Regions from separate parts of the Staphylococcus sp. GW823-FHT05F06 genome, predicted to be linked through region 3. Evidence: predicted binding sites of a transcription regulator. Region 3 holds the regulator's gene; each other region holds the start of a gene.
What was found. Region 3 encodes Rex, which represses fermentation and respiration genes when NADH is low (regulators of the CRP and FNR family bind a similar motif). Its sites were predicted from a motif close to TTGTGAAATATTTCACAA; they were not measured.
Positions count from the first base shown of each region.

Region 1 (5,223 bases), on a different contig from region 3:
TGATATAGCTGTTAGGAATATCTTTTTTAGATTCATTTAGTATTTCATTAGTCACTTGACCACGTTGCTTGTCACCGAAAGTAGTATTTAATTCTTTAATTAACTGAGTGACTTTAGTATTACTATAATTACCTTTATTTAATGCTCCATCAGGTAAGTATGCAGTGTTAAAGAAATAACCTGTATCACCACGTGGCACACTTAAATAACTATACATTGAAACATCCCAACTCTGTTTGTTTTTGAGATATCCTTCGATATCATCTACATTGCGTAATTGTATATCAATATTTGCCTTTTTAGCTTCAGATTGTATCACCTGTCCAATTTTAGGCAATTCTGGTCTGCCATCGTATGTGACCATGTTTAATTTAAGAGGATGCGATTTGGAATAACCTTCTTGAGCTAAAAGTTCTTTTGCACGCTTGATGTCTTGTGATTGAATTTCCTCTTTTTCTAATGATTTTAATCGATGGTTAAAAGGACCTGATGCTGGCTCAGCATAATTTTTAGAAACATTTTTAGCAATGTCTTTTCGATTAATAATCATATCTAGTGCTTCTCTTACTTTTTTATTAACTTTTTTACTATCATGATTGTATAACATTAAATGCGTTCTAAAGCCTGATGTACTTTGAATGTTTGCTTTGTTAGATTTTTTTACATCATCAACGCGTTCAATTGGAACATCAGTAGTCAAATCTGATTTGCCTGATAATAAGTGATCAACACGAGTATTACCATCTTCATGATAAGTGACATTAATTCTTTTTAATTTTGGCGTACCTTGCCAGTAGTCTTTGAATTGTTTTAGTACGATTTTTTGCGAACGTTTATACTGATCAATTTTATAAGGACCCGTACCAACAGGTTGATCAGTTACTTTGTTTTTAGCTTTTGTGTCGTAAATAGCAGCAAATGGGCTTGCGAGTTCAGACATTAATTCTGGATAAGGTTCTTTAGTAGTGATTGTGACTTTTTGTCCATGAGCATTGATTGATTTAATAGGAAGTGATCCTTTTAACAAATCACTTTTTTTCATTCCTTCTTCGAGACTGCGTTTTACAGCTTCGCCTGTTAAATGATGACCGTTTTGAAATTTAATATTATCTTTTAAAGTGAGTTCTAGTTGATTGTCAGATACTTGATGATAATTTTTGACTAATAAAGGTTTTACTTTACCATTCTTCGACATTTTAAAAAGCGATTCCAAGGCACCTGTTTTAACTGGGATATCAGTTTCGTAAGGTGCAATTGATTTAGTTTTCAAAGGTATTTCAACATTGAGGGTGTCTTTGTCTGTACTTGATGTGCCCCCACAGCTCGCTAAAACAAAAGATATCATGACAATAAGAGTAATCAATTTTTTCATAAATGAAATCCTCTCTAAATATGAATTATTTGAGATATTTAAAAATGTAATTATGTAGTAAATATAAATACATTTGGCATGATTATATTTGTAAACTCTCAACGAATTTTATTATATAACTTATAATTAAAAAAATAAAATTTTTGACAACTATGTTAGCATATTTATTTAAGATGCTACATTATACATTAGTACACAAATGTGATTTAATTATTCGTAATAATGATAATACAAAAGGGTGGGATAATTATGATAGGTAATATTCTAGTCGCTCACGGCATGAGAAAAGGAAATCAGAATGAAGCTTTAGAAGAATTTATCGGAACTTTATTAAAAGATGAGCAATATTATTATGAGTTAGCATTTTTAGAAAGTGAAACACAAAATCTTGAAATCATAATGGAGAAGATGATTAAGCAAGGAATTACAAAATTTCGTATTGTACCTTTACTCATTTTTAGTGCAATGCATTATATCAGTGATATTCCACAAATACTTAAAGAGATGAAAGCTCGATATCCACAAATTGATAGTAAAATGAGTGCGCCTCTTGGTACACATCCATATATGAAAACATTAGTAGAAAATAGAATTGCTGATGAAAAAGTCAGTGAAGGTTCAACCAAAGCAACTATAGTAATTGCCCATGGAAATGGAAGTGGACGTTTTACGAAAGCACATGATGAATTAAAAGCATTTGTTAAAACGCTTGATAGTCATCATCCTGTTTATGCAAGAGCTTTATATGGGACATTAGCATTTAAAAATGATTTAGATAAAATCTCAGAGCAATATGACGAGTTAGTCATTGTCCCATTATTTTTATTTGATGGTAGATTGGTGAATAAAGTAAAACGTCTTTTAGGTGAAATGACATTGCATAGTCAATTACACATTACGCCATCGATTAACTTTGATCCAATTTTAAGATTAATTATTAGAGAAAGACTTGAAGCGTTAGATATTTAATATATTTCAATTATTTTAAACGAATTTACAAAAAATAAATGATATGATTCGTTAAGGTTGGGGAATGTAACACAATTCATTGTTACATTCCCCTTAATATTTGATGATATTATTTCTATAATGAATGCAGCTCATTATAAAATAGTTTGTGGTTTAAAATGACAGCGTAAAGTGTAATTTCAATTGCAACATATATTATAAAATAGTTAATAATATATTTTAATTTTGGCCTCAATTTCATCCTAGAAAACCATATCCATGCCATTAGGGAAATCCCCGATTTTAATTTTAAATGTGAATTACATCACAAAAAACTGAAGTTTTGTTATAAGATGAACTTGAAAAGAGAAATACAAAATGATTAAATTTCTGACCTTTTATAAAGTTACATTGTGTTTTGTATTAAAAATTTATATTGATAAAAGGGGCATTAAAGTATGGCAAAACAAAAACTTGTAATGATTGGTAATGGTATGGCAGGTTTAAGAACGATAGAAGAGATTTTAGAACGTTCACAATCACAATTTGATATTACTATTATTGGGAAAGAACCTTATCCGAACTATAACAGAATTATGTTATCCAATATTTTACAGAAGAAAATGACCGTCGAAGATACAATTATGAATCCTTATGATTGGTATCAAGAGAATAATATTGAACTTATAAATAATGATCCAGTGGAAAAAGTTGATAAAGAAAACAAAATAGTTACTACTTCTAAAGGTATTGAAGTAGAGTATGACATTTGTATTTTCGCTACTGGATCAAAAGCTTTTGTATTACCTATACCAGGTTCAAATCTTCCTAGTGTCATTGGATGGCGAACAATTGATGATACAAATAAAATGATTGAAATTGCCCAAACGAAAAAACGCGCAGTTGTCATTGGTGGAGGTCTTCTAGGCTTAGAGTGTGCCAGAGGACTTCTAGATCAAGGAATGGAAGTGACAGTTCTTCATTTAGCTGATTGGCTCATGGAAATGCAATTGGATCGTAAAGCCGGAGAAATGCTTAAAGCGGATTTAGAAAAGCAAGGTATGAAGATTGAACTTCAAGCAAATTCTAAAGAAATCATTGGTGATAAAGATGTTGAAGCTATTAAATTAGCTGACGGTCGGGTGATTGAAACAGATTTAGTAGTTATGGCTGTTGGTATCAGACCTTATACTGAAGTTGCTAAAGATAGTGGATTAGATGTCAATAGAGGTATTGTTGTAAATGATTATATGCAAACATCTGATTCTCATATTTATGCAGTCGGTGAATGTGCCGAACATGATGGGAAAGTTTATGGATTGGTGGCGCCACTTTATGAACAAGGCAAAGTGCTAGCAGATTATTTAACTGGTAAAGAAACAAAAGGTTATAAAGGATCTACTACTTTCACTTCACTTAAAGTATCTGGTTGTGATTTATATAGTGCAGGGCAAATTGTTGAAGATGAAGATGTCCATGGTGTGGAAATTTTTAATAGTGTCGACAATATCTACAAAAAAGTGTATTTAAGTCAGGATCAAGTCGTTGGTGCTGTCTTGTATGGTGATACTGATGATGGATCACGATTTTATAATATGATGAAAAAACATGAAACGCTTGAAGATTATACACTTGTTTCTTTATTGCATAAAGGTGATGAAGATGCGGGGACATCTATTGCTGATATGTCTGATGATGAAACGATTTGTGGATGTAATGGTGTTGATAAAGGAACAATCGTCAATGCTATTACAAGTAAAGGTTTAACGTCTGTAGATGAAGTGACTAAAGCAACAAAAGCAGGTAATTCATGTGGTAAGTGTAAAGGTCAAATCGGTGAGTTATTACAATATACATTAGGTGACGACTTTATTGCTGCAAAACCAACAGGTATTTGTCCATGTACTGATTTAACAAGAGACCAAATTGTAACTCAAATCAGGGCTAAAAATCTCAAATCATCAAAAGAAGTACGACACGTTCTTGATTTCAAAGATAAAGATGGTTGTCCTAAATGTCGACCTGCAATTAATTATTATTTAAATATGGTTTATCCTTTTGAACATCGAGACGAAAAAGATTCTCGCTTCGCTAATGAAAGATATCATGCAAATATACAAAATGATGGTACTTTCTCAGTGATTCCTCAAATGCGCGGTGGTGTTACAGATGCTGACCAACTCATTCGATTAGGAGAAGTTGCTAAAAAGTATAACGTACCACTTGTTAAAGTAACAGGTTCGCAACGTGTAGGTTTATATGGATTGAAGAAAGAAGAATTACCACAAGTTTGGAAAGATTTAGGAATGCGTTCTGCTTCTGCTTATGGTAAAAAGACGCGTTCTGTTAAAAGTTGCGTTGGTAAAGAGTTTTGTCGTTTTGGTACACAATACACAACTCGACTAGGAATAAGACTTGAAAAAACATTTGAATATATTGATACACCTCATAAATTTAAAATGGGAGTATCAGGTTGTCCGAGAAGTTGTGTAGAGTCTGGTGTTAAAGATTTTGGCGTCATATCTGTTGAAAATGGCTACCAAATATTTATCGGAGGTAATGGTGGTACTGATGTTACTGTAGGTAAATTGTTAACGACAGTTGAAACCGAAGATGAAGTGATTCAATTATGTGGTGCCCTCATGCAGTATTACAGAGAAACAGGTGTTTACGCTGAAAGAACAGCACCATGGTTAGAACGTATGGGCTTTGAAAATGTCAAGAATGTCTTATTAAATCAAGAAAAGCAAAAAGAACTGTATTTAAGAATTATGGAAGCCAAAAAAGCTGTTGAGAATGAACCATGGGAAACTATTGTTGAAAATAAAGAAGCACAAAAAATCTTTGAAGTTGAGAAGGTGTAAGAATGAAAGCTAAAGAAAAGATTAAAGTTACAACAATGA
Region 1 covers NZ_JBXAHW010000004.1:75,989-81,211, reverse strand. The annotation lists gene nikA (nickel ABC transporter substrate-binding protein) at 1-1,372, opposite strand, end outside; gene AC1Q7N_RS04010 (sirohydrochlorin chelatase) at 1,622-2,341, shown strand; gene nirB (nitrite reductase large subunit NirB) at 2,779-5,184, shown strand; gene nirD (nitrite reductase small subunit NirD) at 5,187-5,223, shown strand, end outside.
Region 1: nirB (nitrite reductase large subunit NirB) is a predicted target of Rex. The motif match lies at 2,634-2,651, and genes of this name have one in related genera.

Region 2 (5,223 bases), on a different contig from region 3:
TGTTGTCAGGTGGGATGCTTCAACGTATGATGATTGCACTAGCATTAGCATTGAAACCTAAATTGATCATTGCTGATGAGCCGACCACAGCATTAGATACCATCACACAATATGAAGTTATCAATGCTTTTAAAGATATAAAACATCATTTTGATTGCGCCATGATTTTTATATCTCATGACCTCACAGTGATTAATAAAATTGCAGACCGTGTTGTAGTTATGAGAGAAGGTCGTGTGATAGAAGAAGGTCGAACAAATATGGTATTACAACAACCTCGTCATCACTATACAGCTTATTTATTATCAACTAAAAAGACAATTTATGATTATTTTCAGTTTGTGCTGAGGGGTGATTTCAATGCTTAAGGTTCAAAATGTTATTAAATTTTATGGAAAAAAATCAATGTTTCGTGATAAACGTATTCCTGTAGTTAAAGGCGTGTCATTTGATTGTCCCACTGGTGCATCAGTAGCAATTATTGGTGAAAGTGGAAGTGGAAAGTCTACGTTGAGTCGTATGATTTTAGGACTAGAAAAACCAGATCAAGGACAAGTGACTTTGGACGGTCAGCCTGTTCATTTAAAAAAAGTGAGACGTCATCGAATTGCTGCGGTTTTTCAAGACTATACTTCTTCTTTGCATCCTTTTCATACTGTCAAAGATATTTTGTTTGAAGTAATGAATCAATGTCGATGTACATCGAAGGAGAATATGGAAGAGTATGTAACAGTGTTACTACGTGAAGTAGGGTTAAAATCTGATTGTTTGTATTGTTATCCACATATGCTTTCAGGTGGAGAAGCACAGCGTGTAGCTATTGCACGTGCGATATGTATGCAACCAGATTATATATTATTTGATGAGGCGATTAGTTCATTAGATATGTCTATGCAAACACAAATATTAGATTTATTGAAAAGGTTACGTCACTCACACCAGCTGAGTTATATCTTTATTACTCATGATATACAAGCTGCGACATATATATGTGATGACTTGCTTATTTTTAAAAATGGTTGTATCGAAGCTAGGACATCTATAAGTGAATTGCATAGGCAACAAAATGGTTATACAAGAGAACTGATTGATAAACAACTATCAATCTAAGGAGTGACAATATGAAAGGTGCCATGTCTTGGCCTTTTTTAAGATTATATATTTTAACATTGATGTTTTTTAGTGCGAATGCCATACTCAATGTTTTCATACCTCTAAGAGGACATGACTTGGGGGCGACGAATACTGTAATTGGAATTGTAATGGGAGCTTATATGCTAACGGCAATGCTATTTCGCCCCTGGGCTGGTCAAATTATTGCACGTATTGGTCCGATTAAAGTATTGCGTATTATATTATTGATTAATGCTATGGCACTGGTATTATATGGGTTTACAGGACTTGAAGGTTATTTGATTGCACGTATCATGCAAGGTGTGTGTACGGCATTCTTCTCAATGTCTTTACAATTGGGTATTATAGATGCTTTACCTGAGAAATATCGTTCAGAAGGTGTATCTCTCTATTCATTATTTTCAACGATTCCCAATTTATTAGGACCATTAATTGCAGTTGGGATTTGGCACGTGGAAAATATGTCCATATTTGCTATTGTTATGATTTTTATTGCAGTAACAACAACCTTATTTGGTTATAGAACTACTTTTGCAAATACACAAAAAGAGGTATCACCAAAAGACGAAGTCTTGCCTTTTAATGCAATGACTGTATATGTCCAATTTTTTAAAAATAAAGCACTCTTCTGCAGTGGTATGATTATGATCTTGTCATCTATCGTGTTTGGTGCGATGAGTACTTTTATACCATTATATACGGTTAGGGAAGGTTTCGCGAATGCAGGTATTTTCCTCACAATTCAAGCCATTACAGTAGTGATAGCTAGATTTTATTTACGTAAGTATGTACCATCTGATGGTTTATGGCATCACCGTTTTATGATGATTGTCTTAACGTTACTGATGGTTGCTTCAGTCATTGTAGCTTTTGGACCACATATAGTGAGTATATTTGTATATATAAGTGCAATCTTTATCGGAATAACACAAGCGCTCGTTTATCCTACATTGACAACGTATTTAAGTTTTGTCTTACCAAAGATAGGACGTAATATGTTATTAGGATTGTTTATAGCATGTGCAGATTTAGGGATTTCACTAGGAGGTGTGCTAATGGGGCCAATATCAGATACGGTAGGATTTAAATGGATGTATATTTTATGCGCTTTATTGGTTACTATTGCAATGACACTAAGTAAAATTAGACAAAGACAAAGTGTTTCAAAAGCCTCATAGCAAAACTACATAAAAATAATGATAAATTTTAAGGGAGCCTCCAGTTTGTCTGAGGTTACACTCCCACACATGTAAAAAATCGATTTATTTACTTTGTTAAAACGAAAGAAATGAAATTGTATCAAACTTTTATTGCAATTGAATATTCACGCTTTTTGATTACAATAGAAGAAACTTTTACATTCATATCTTTTTAATTCTAGTTTTATGGCTTTTTAAAAAGAAAGAAGTTAATAATAAAGAGGTAAATTAAGAGCGTGGAAAATGAGATAGAGTAGAATTTATTTTGAATATAATCCCCATATGGCTTATGAGCTCTAAGTTGAAATGTCTATAAAATTTATGTGTTAGGACTCCCAAACGCACATTTATAATATCTATGATATGGATATGTTTCTCAATTTAGCCTTATTAGTAACAGAGATAAAAAGACTAAGCCAGTTTCTAATTTAATGATAGACAAACTATGCCTGAGACAATTGTTGTCTCAGGTTTTGTTTTACTTGTCATTATTATATAGTGAATTTTTCATACTATCAGGTTTAATAATAGAAGAAATTTTTCAGAAAACTGTTATGTAACAGGATAATTTATTCACAAACTGTTATAACTTCTGTCACAGGTTCGTAATTTATACAAACTTTAGTAGAAAATATGCCATAAATTATGTGAAATTAATCACATGTTTCGTGGTATACTACCGTTGAAAACGTTAACAATACGAAATGGAGGCGGAGAGTATGTTAGAAACAAATAATCATACTAATGCTTGGCAAGGATTTAAAACAGGTCGTTGGAATAAAAATATAGACGTGAGAGAATTCATACAATTGAACTATTCATTATATGAAGGTGACGATGAATTTTTAGAAGGTCCTACAAAAGCAACTGAAACTTTATGGGATCAAGTAATGCAATTATCAAAAGAAGAACGTGAGCGCGGTGGCATGTGGGATATGGATACTAAAGTGGCATCGACAATCACTTCTCATGACGCTGGTTACTTAGACAAAGATTTAGAAAAAGTTGTTGGTGTTCAAACTGAAAAACCATTCAAACGTTCTATGCAACCATTCGGTGGTATTCGTATGGCAAAAGCAGCATGTGAAGCGTATGGTTACGAATTAGACCCAGAAACAGAAAAAATCTTCACTGAATATCGTAAAACACATAACCAAGGTGTATTCGATGCATATTCAAGAGAAATGTTAAATTGTCGTAAAGCTGGTATTATTACTGGTTTACCAGATGCTTACGGACGTGGACGTATTATCGGAGACTATCGTCGTGTTGCTTTATACGGTGTAGACTTCTTAATGGAACAAAAACTTAAAGACTTTAACACAATGTCCACTGAAATGTCTGAAGATGTGATTCGTTTACGTGAAGAATTATCAGAACAATATCGCTCACTTCAAGATTTAAAAGAATTAGGACAAAAATATGGATTTGATATTAGCCGTCCTGCTACTAACTTCAAAGAAGCTGTGCAATGGTTATACTTAGCATATTTAGCTGCTATTAAAGAACAAAATGGTGCAGCAATGAGTTTAGGACGTACTTCAACATTCTTAGATATTTATGCTGAACGTGATTTACAAAATGGTGACATCACTGAACAAGAAGTTCAAGAAATCATTGACCACTTCATTATGAAATTACGTATCGTTAAATTCGCACGTACGCCTGAATATAATGAATTATTCTCTGGAGATCCAACTTGGGTAACTGAATCTATCGGTGGTGTAGGTATTGACGGCCGTCCGATGGTAACTAAAAACTCATTCCGTTTCTTACACTCATTAGATAATTTAGGTCCAGCACCAGAACCAAACTTAACAGTATTATGGTCTACACGCTTACCTGAAAACTTCAAAATCTATTGTGCTAAAATGAGTATTAAAACGAGCTCAATCCAATATGAAAATGATGACTTAATGCGTGAAAGCTATGGCGATGATTATGGTATCGCTTGCTGTGTATCTGCCATGAAGATTGGTAAACAAATGCAATTCTTCGGTGCACGTGCTAACTTAGCTAAAGCATTACTTTACGCTATCAATGGTGGTAAAGATGAAAAATCTGGCAAACAAGTTGGACCAAGTTATGAAGGTATTAAATCAGACGTACTAGATTATGATGAAGTTTTCGAAAGATATGAAAAAATGATGGACTGGTTAGCTGGCGTATACATCAACTCATTAAATATCATTCACTATATGCATGATAAATACAGCTATGAACGTCTTGAAATGGCTTTACATGATACAGAAATTATTCGCACAATGGCAACTGGTATCGCTGGATTGTCTGTGGCAGCTGACTCTTTATCAGCGATTAAATATGCACAAGTTAAACCTATCCGTAACGAAGAAGGTCTTGTAACTGACTTTGAAATCGAAGGCGACTTCCCTAAATATGGTAATAATGACAGTCGTGTTGATGAAATTGCAGTAGATTTAGTTGAACGTTTCATGACTAAATTACGTAGCCATAAAACATACCGTAATTCTGAACACACAATGAGTGTATTAACAATTACTTCAAACGTTGTTTATGGTAAGAAAACTGGTAACACACCAGATGGACGTAAAGCTGGCGAACCATTTGCGCCTGGTGCAAACCCAATGCATGGTCGTGACCAAAAAGGTGCATTATCTTCACTAAGTTCTGTAGCTAAAATACCTTATGATTGCTGTAAAGATGGTATCTCAAATACATTTAGTATCGTACCGAAATCACTAGGTAAAGAAGAAGCAGATCAAAATAAAAACTTAACTAGTATGTTAGATGGTTATGCAATGCAACATGGTCATCACCTCAATATTAACGTGTTTAATAGAGAAACATTAATTGATGCAATGGAACACCCAGAAGAGTATCCACAATTAACGATTCGTGTATCTGGATA
Region 2 covers NZ_JBXAHW010000011.1:53,676-58,898, reverse strand. The annotation lists gene cntD (staphylopine uptake ABC transporter ATP-binding protein CntD) at 1-368, shown strand, start outside; gene AC1Q7N_RS08355 (ABC transporter ATP-binding protein) at 361-1,110, shown strand; gene cntE (staphylopine family metallophore export MFS transporter CntE) at 1,122-2,312, shown strand; gene pflB (formate C-acetyltransferase) at 3,053-5,223, shown strand, end outside.
Region 2: pflB (formate C-acetyltransferase) is a predicted target of Rex. The motif match lies at 2,979-2,996, and genes of this name have one in related genera.

Region 3 (5,223 bases):
ACCTGATAAAATAGATACCGCAATTGTACAAAACATCATTTGAAACAACATAAATAATGAGAGAGGTATATGAGGACTCAAAGTTTTTGAAGTTTCAAAACCAACATGATGAAGACCCAAAAACTTCAAACCACCTATCCATTGATTTCCTCCATCAAAACTTAAAGAGAAACCAATTATTATCCATACAAATGTGACAATGACAATGGCAACCATACTTTGCATTACAGTATTTAAAGCATTTTTTGATTGTACGAGTCCCCCATAAAAAAGGCTTAAACCTGGTGTCATTAACCATACTAATAGAGTACATAAAAATAGAAATATTGTATCATTCATATTCATACTTACCACTTCCTTTAAAAACATCATAATGAGTGTTTTTTTAAAAAGCAAAATTAGGTAAGGTCATGTTACACAGTATGTCACTTTAAGTTACATTGTATATATAAGCGTAGTACAAAAAACATATTACTTTCGTTACACCATGTTAGTAGTGAGTATAATAAAAAGATAATCTTGATTTAGTTATCTCACTACAATAATAAATAAGCCTGGGACAATGATTGTTGTCTCAGGCTATCATAATTATACTAACGAATTTCATTAAATTAAAAACAGTCTTCAAGTTTAACTCTTTCTTTCAACGATATAGCTAATGTCTACTTAATTTAACTTTTTTCTCGTCAATCTAATCTATAATTAAATTTGCTTAATTTTCTATCCTTAAAAAATCTTTTTATCAACTTTATAATTATAAGTTTTTATGCCTTTTGAATAGTAATCGTCCATGATGCATCATCAAGTTGCTCATAGTTTGTAACTGGATATCCATTTTCTGCAGCCCAATTAGGTAATGCTTCGGTAGCCTGGGTGCAATCGAAATCGATTTTCAATTCATCCCCTTGATTTAATTCATTCATTTTCTTTTGTGCTTCTATTAAAGGAAATGGACAAACCATCCCTACTGTTCCTAATTCGTATACCATTGATATACCTCCTCATTCATTTTATCTAATGTCACATTAGAATAACCAATCTTAGCTTTGAGATACTTGTTGTAACTTTTTCATAGGTTTTACAAAAATAAAATAACTCATAAACCAAACACCAATAATCATAGAGGCTAAAGCAATCCATCCTTGCCAACTCATTGTAGCTGTTTCTACTAAACCATTACCGATAGAGCAACCACCTGCAACTGAAGCACCAAATCCCATAAATATGCCACCAAGCGCACTATTGCGAATTGTCTTAATATCTGGCAATCTCCATCTAAACTCTTTAGACCCTTTTGCAGCTATATAAGAACCTATGAATATACCTAGTACCAAAAGCACACCCCAATCAATAAATTTTAAATCTCCTGAAATAAGATAATTTACAAGATTTGCAGAAGGTGTTGTTATACCTAAGCCACCCATTCTCCCAGTAGATTCACTCATAGGCCAAGCAAGTAGAGCAATAAAACCTATTGCAATGCCAGCAACAAATGGATGATATCTTTTTTCAAATAGGTAATGTCTAATACCACTATATTTTTGTTTAAGTTGGGGCACCATTATTTTAGGTTTTCGAATTGTTTTCACAACTAAAAATATTGTAATTACAGTTAATAACATGACGAGAATCCATTGTGGTATACCTGTTGTACTCGTCATACTTGTGCTGACTTGCGTCGGTTTATTTATTTGATTCATTATTGGAAGAAGTACCCCAGTTTTAGTTACGGCTGAAGTCAATGCATAAAATATTAATGCCACCCAACTTCCAATTAACCCTTCACCAGCCCTATACCAAGTTCCTGTCGCGCATCCTCCAGCTAATACTATCCCTATTCCAAAAACGAAGGATCCCAAAATAGTTCCTATAACTGGAAATGTTTCTGTTGGAACCTCTATAATATTTAAGTTCTTTAGAATAAGTAAACCAATACTTTGGACAGTAATAGCAATAAGCAATGCATAAAACATTTTGTTACTCTTTTGAACGTACATATCTCTAAATCCACCAGCTAAACAAAATCTTGTTCTCTGCATTACAAATCCTAGCAATATGCCAACGACTAATCCGCTTATAATTGTCCACACCATTTTATCACCTTTTCCGATATAAATACTAAGGTATTATAGTAGAAAGGACTATATTTTGCAAATTCTTAATTTTATTTCTTATGTTTTAATATAAATATTTTGTGAGTTTGTTTAAGTTACTCTTAGATAAGTTACTAAATTTATACCACTCCTGATCAGAATAATAAATAAACAATTTATTTCCTAATAACCCTTTCGATATTCTATACCGCACAATGCTAGAGAGTTCGAATTGAATATTGAATGGATTATTGTTTTGACTATATGCCTTAAACTCCAACTTATTTTCATGTATTAACAATATACCGGGAACTGTCATTATTCTGGGAATATGTGATTTGAAATTACAATTTATTTCTTGAGTCATTTGTTTCAATCTCCCATTACAATAAATTTCAACTTACAATTTTTGTTAAAAAGTTTCGTATTTATAATCTATTGTAACTGTTTAATTAAAAAAAAGCACTCTCACTTGAGAGTACTATGTTAAAGTGATTTTTATTAATTATTTACTATAATTTTTCATGAAGAACAATAATGATTGTAACTCTATACCAAAATCAATATGATGTACTTGAACATCTTGAGGTGTTTTAATTCGACGTGGCGTAAAGTTTAGTATACCTTTAACACCGGCTTTAACAAGTTCATCAGCTACTTGTTGTGCCACATTATCTGGTGTTGTTAAAATGACTACATCAATAACTTCTGATTCTAATGTCGCTTTGATATCATCGCTATGTTTTACCACAACGTCACCGATATTCTCACCTATAATATCTGGTCTAATATCAAAAGCTTCAGTAATTGTCATCTCATCATGTATTGAAAAGTTATATGTAAGTAATGCACGCCCTAAATTACCGATACCTATAATGGCAATTTTAATTTGATCGCTCTCACTTAATTCTGATTTAAAGAATTCAAGCATACTATCTATATTATATCCATATCCTTTTTTTCCTAATTCACCAAAGTATGAAAAGTCTCTTCTTATTGTAGCTGAATCAATTTGTAGTGCTTCACTTATTGTTTTAGAATTAACACGATCTATACCTTTACCTTTCAAAATACTGACAAATCGGTAATATAAAGGTAGACGTTTTAACGTAGCGCGAGGAATTTTAAAATCATCTGGCATATATCTAACCCCCTTTTTCGCGTATATTATGCATGTATCATTAAAATCAGTAAATGAGTTAAAACATATGTTGAATGTCATCTCATAATACAAATAATTGTATACAACGAATACTTAAACATTATACATTATTAATTTTTAAAAATAAATATCCTAGTTTCATGTGTTCTATGAATACTGTAGAATAGAAGTAATTGAGTTTAACATCATTTCAAGATAACGTACGCAATTTATTTTTCTATTTAAAATTCGATAATATAGAATTAACAAAAATTTAAATATTCAAAAACAAATACTTTATATATAGTTTAAACCTATTTCAAATACATAGAAAGGTGAGAATCGAATGATACTTTTACAACTTAATGACATCTCCAAATCGTTCGATGGTGAAGATATCTTCACAGATGTTAATTTTGAGGTGAAAACTGGCGAAAGAATCGGCGTAGTAGGTCGTAATGGAGCTGGTAAATCGACATTAATGAAAATCATAGCAGGTGTGGAAAATTACGATAGTGGTCAAATATCAAAAATCAAAAATTTAACAATGAGTTATTTAACTCAGCAAATGACTCTCAATTCAGAAGCTACTGTCTTTGAAGAAATGTCTAAGCCTTTTGAACATATAAAGAAAATTGAAAATTTAATTAAGGATGAAACCGATTGGCTTGCACGAAATGGACAAGATTATGAGTCCGATGAATATCAATCACATATTGAAAAATATGAAACTTTAACGAATCGTTATGAGCAATTAGATGGTTATCAATATGAAAGTAAAATTAAAACAGTCCTGCACGGGCTTAACTTTACAGAAAGCGATTTCAACAAGCCTATTAATGATTTTAGTGGTGGTCAAAAAACACGTCTTTCTCTTGCTCAAATGTTACTTAAAGAACCCGATTTACTCCTTCTTGATGAACCAACTAACCATCTAGACATGGAAACAACCAAGTGGTTAGAGGATTACTTAAAGTACTTTAAAGGAGCAATTGTGATTATCAGTCATGATAGATATTTTTTAGATAAAATTGTAACTCAAGTTTATGATGTTGCTCTAGGAAATGTAAAACACTATGTAGGAAACTATGAGCAATTTATAAAGCAACGTAATCAGTATTACGAAAAACGCATGCAAGAATTTGAAAAGCAACAAGAAGAAATCAAGCGTTTAGAAACCTTTGTAGAAAAAAATATTACTCGTGCATCTACAAGCGGCATGGCTAAGAGTAGACGTAAAACATTGGAAAAAATGGAACGTATTGATAAACCTATGATAGATGCTAGAAGTGCAAATATACAATTTGGCTTCGACCGTAATACTGGTAATGATGTGATGCACATTCATGATTTAAAAATTGGTTACGACTCACCTATTACACTACCTATAAACCTCGAAGTCTTTAAAGGGGATCATATAGCTATCATTGGTCCAAATGGTGTTGGTAAAACAACATTGATAAAAACAATTGCTGAAAAACAACATAAACTAGGTGGTCAAATTATCTTTGGTGCTAATTTACAAATTGGTTACTATGATCAAAAACAAGCTGAATTTAAATCAAATAAAACCATTCTCGATTATGTTTGGGATCAATATCCACACATGAATGAAAAAGATGTACGTGCAGTATTAGGGCGTTTCTTGTTCGTTCAAGAAGACGTAAAAAAAATTATCAATGACTTATCCGGCGGTGAAAAGGCACGATTACAATTAGCACTTTTAATGTTACAACGTGATAATGTTCTTATCTTAGATGAACCGACTAACCATTTAGATATTGATTCTAAAGAAATGCTTGAACAAGCATTGAAAGATTTTGAAGGCACAATTATTTTTGTATCACATGATCGTTATTTTATTAACCAACTTGCAAATAAAGTTTTTGATTTAAACATTAATGGTGGCCAAATGTATTTGGGAGATTATCAGTATTATATTGAGAAAACTGAAGAAGCTGCAGCTATCAAAGCACATGAAACAATAAC
Region 3 covers NZ_JBXAHW010000008.1:88,611-93,833, forward strand. The annotation lists gene AC1Q7N_RS06990 (ammonium transporter) at 1-345, opposite strand, end outside; gene AC1Q7N_RS06995 (sulfurtransferase TusA family protein) at 765-989, opposite strand; gene AC1Q7N_RS07000 (YeeE/YedE family protein) at 1,041-2,093, opposite strand; gene AC1Q7N_RS07005 (PH domain-containing protein) at 2,179-2,460, opposite strand; gene AC1Q7N_RS07010 (redox-sensing transcriptional repressor Rex) at 2,599-3,234, opposite strand; gene AC1Q7N_RS07015 (ABC-F family ATP-binding cassette domain-containing protein) at 3,581-5,223, shown strand, end outside.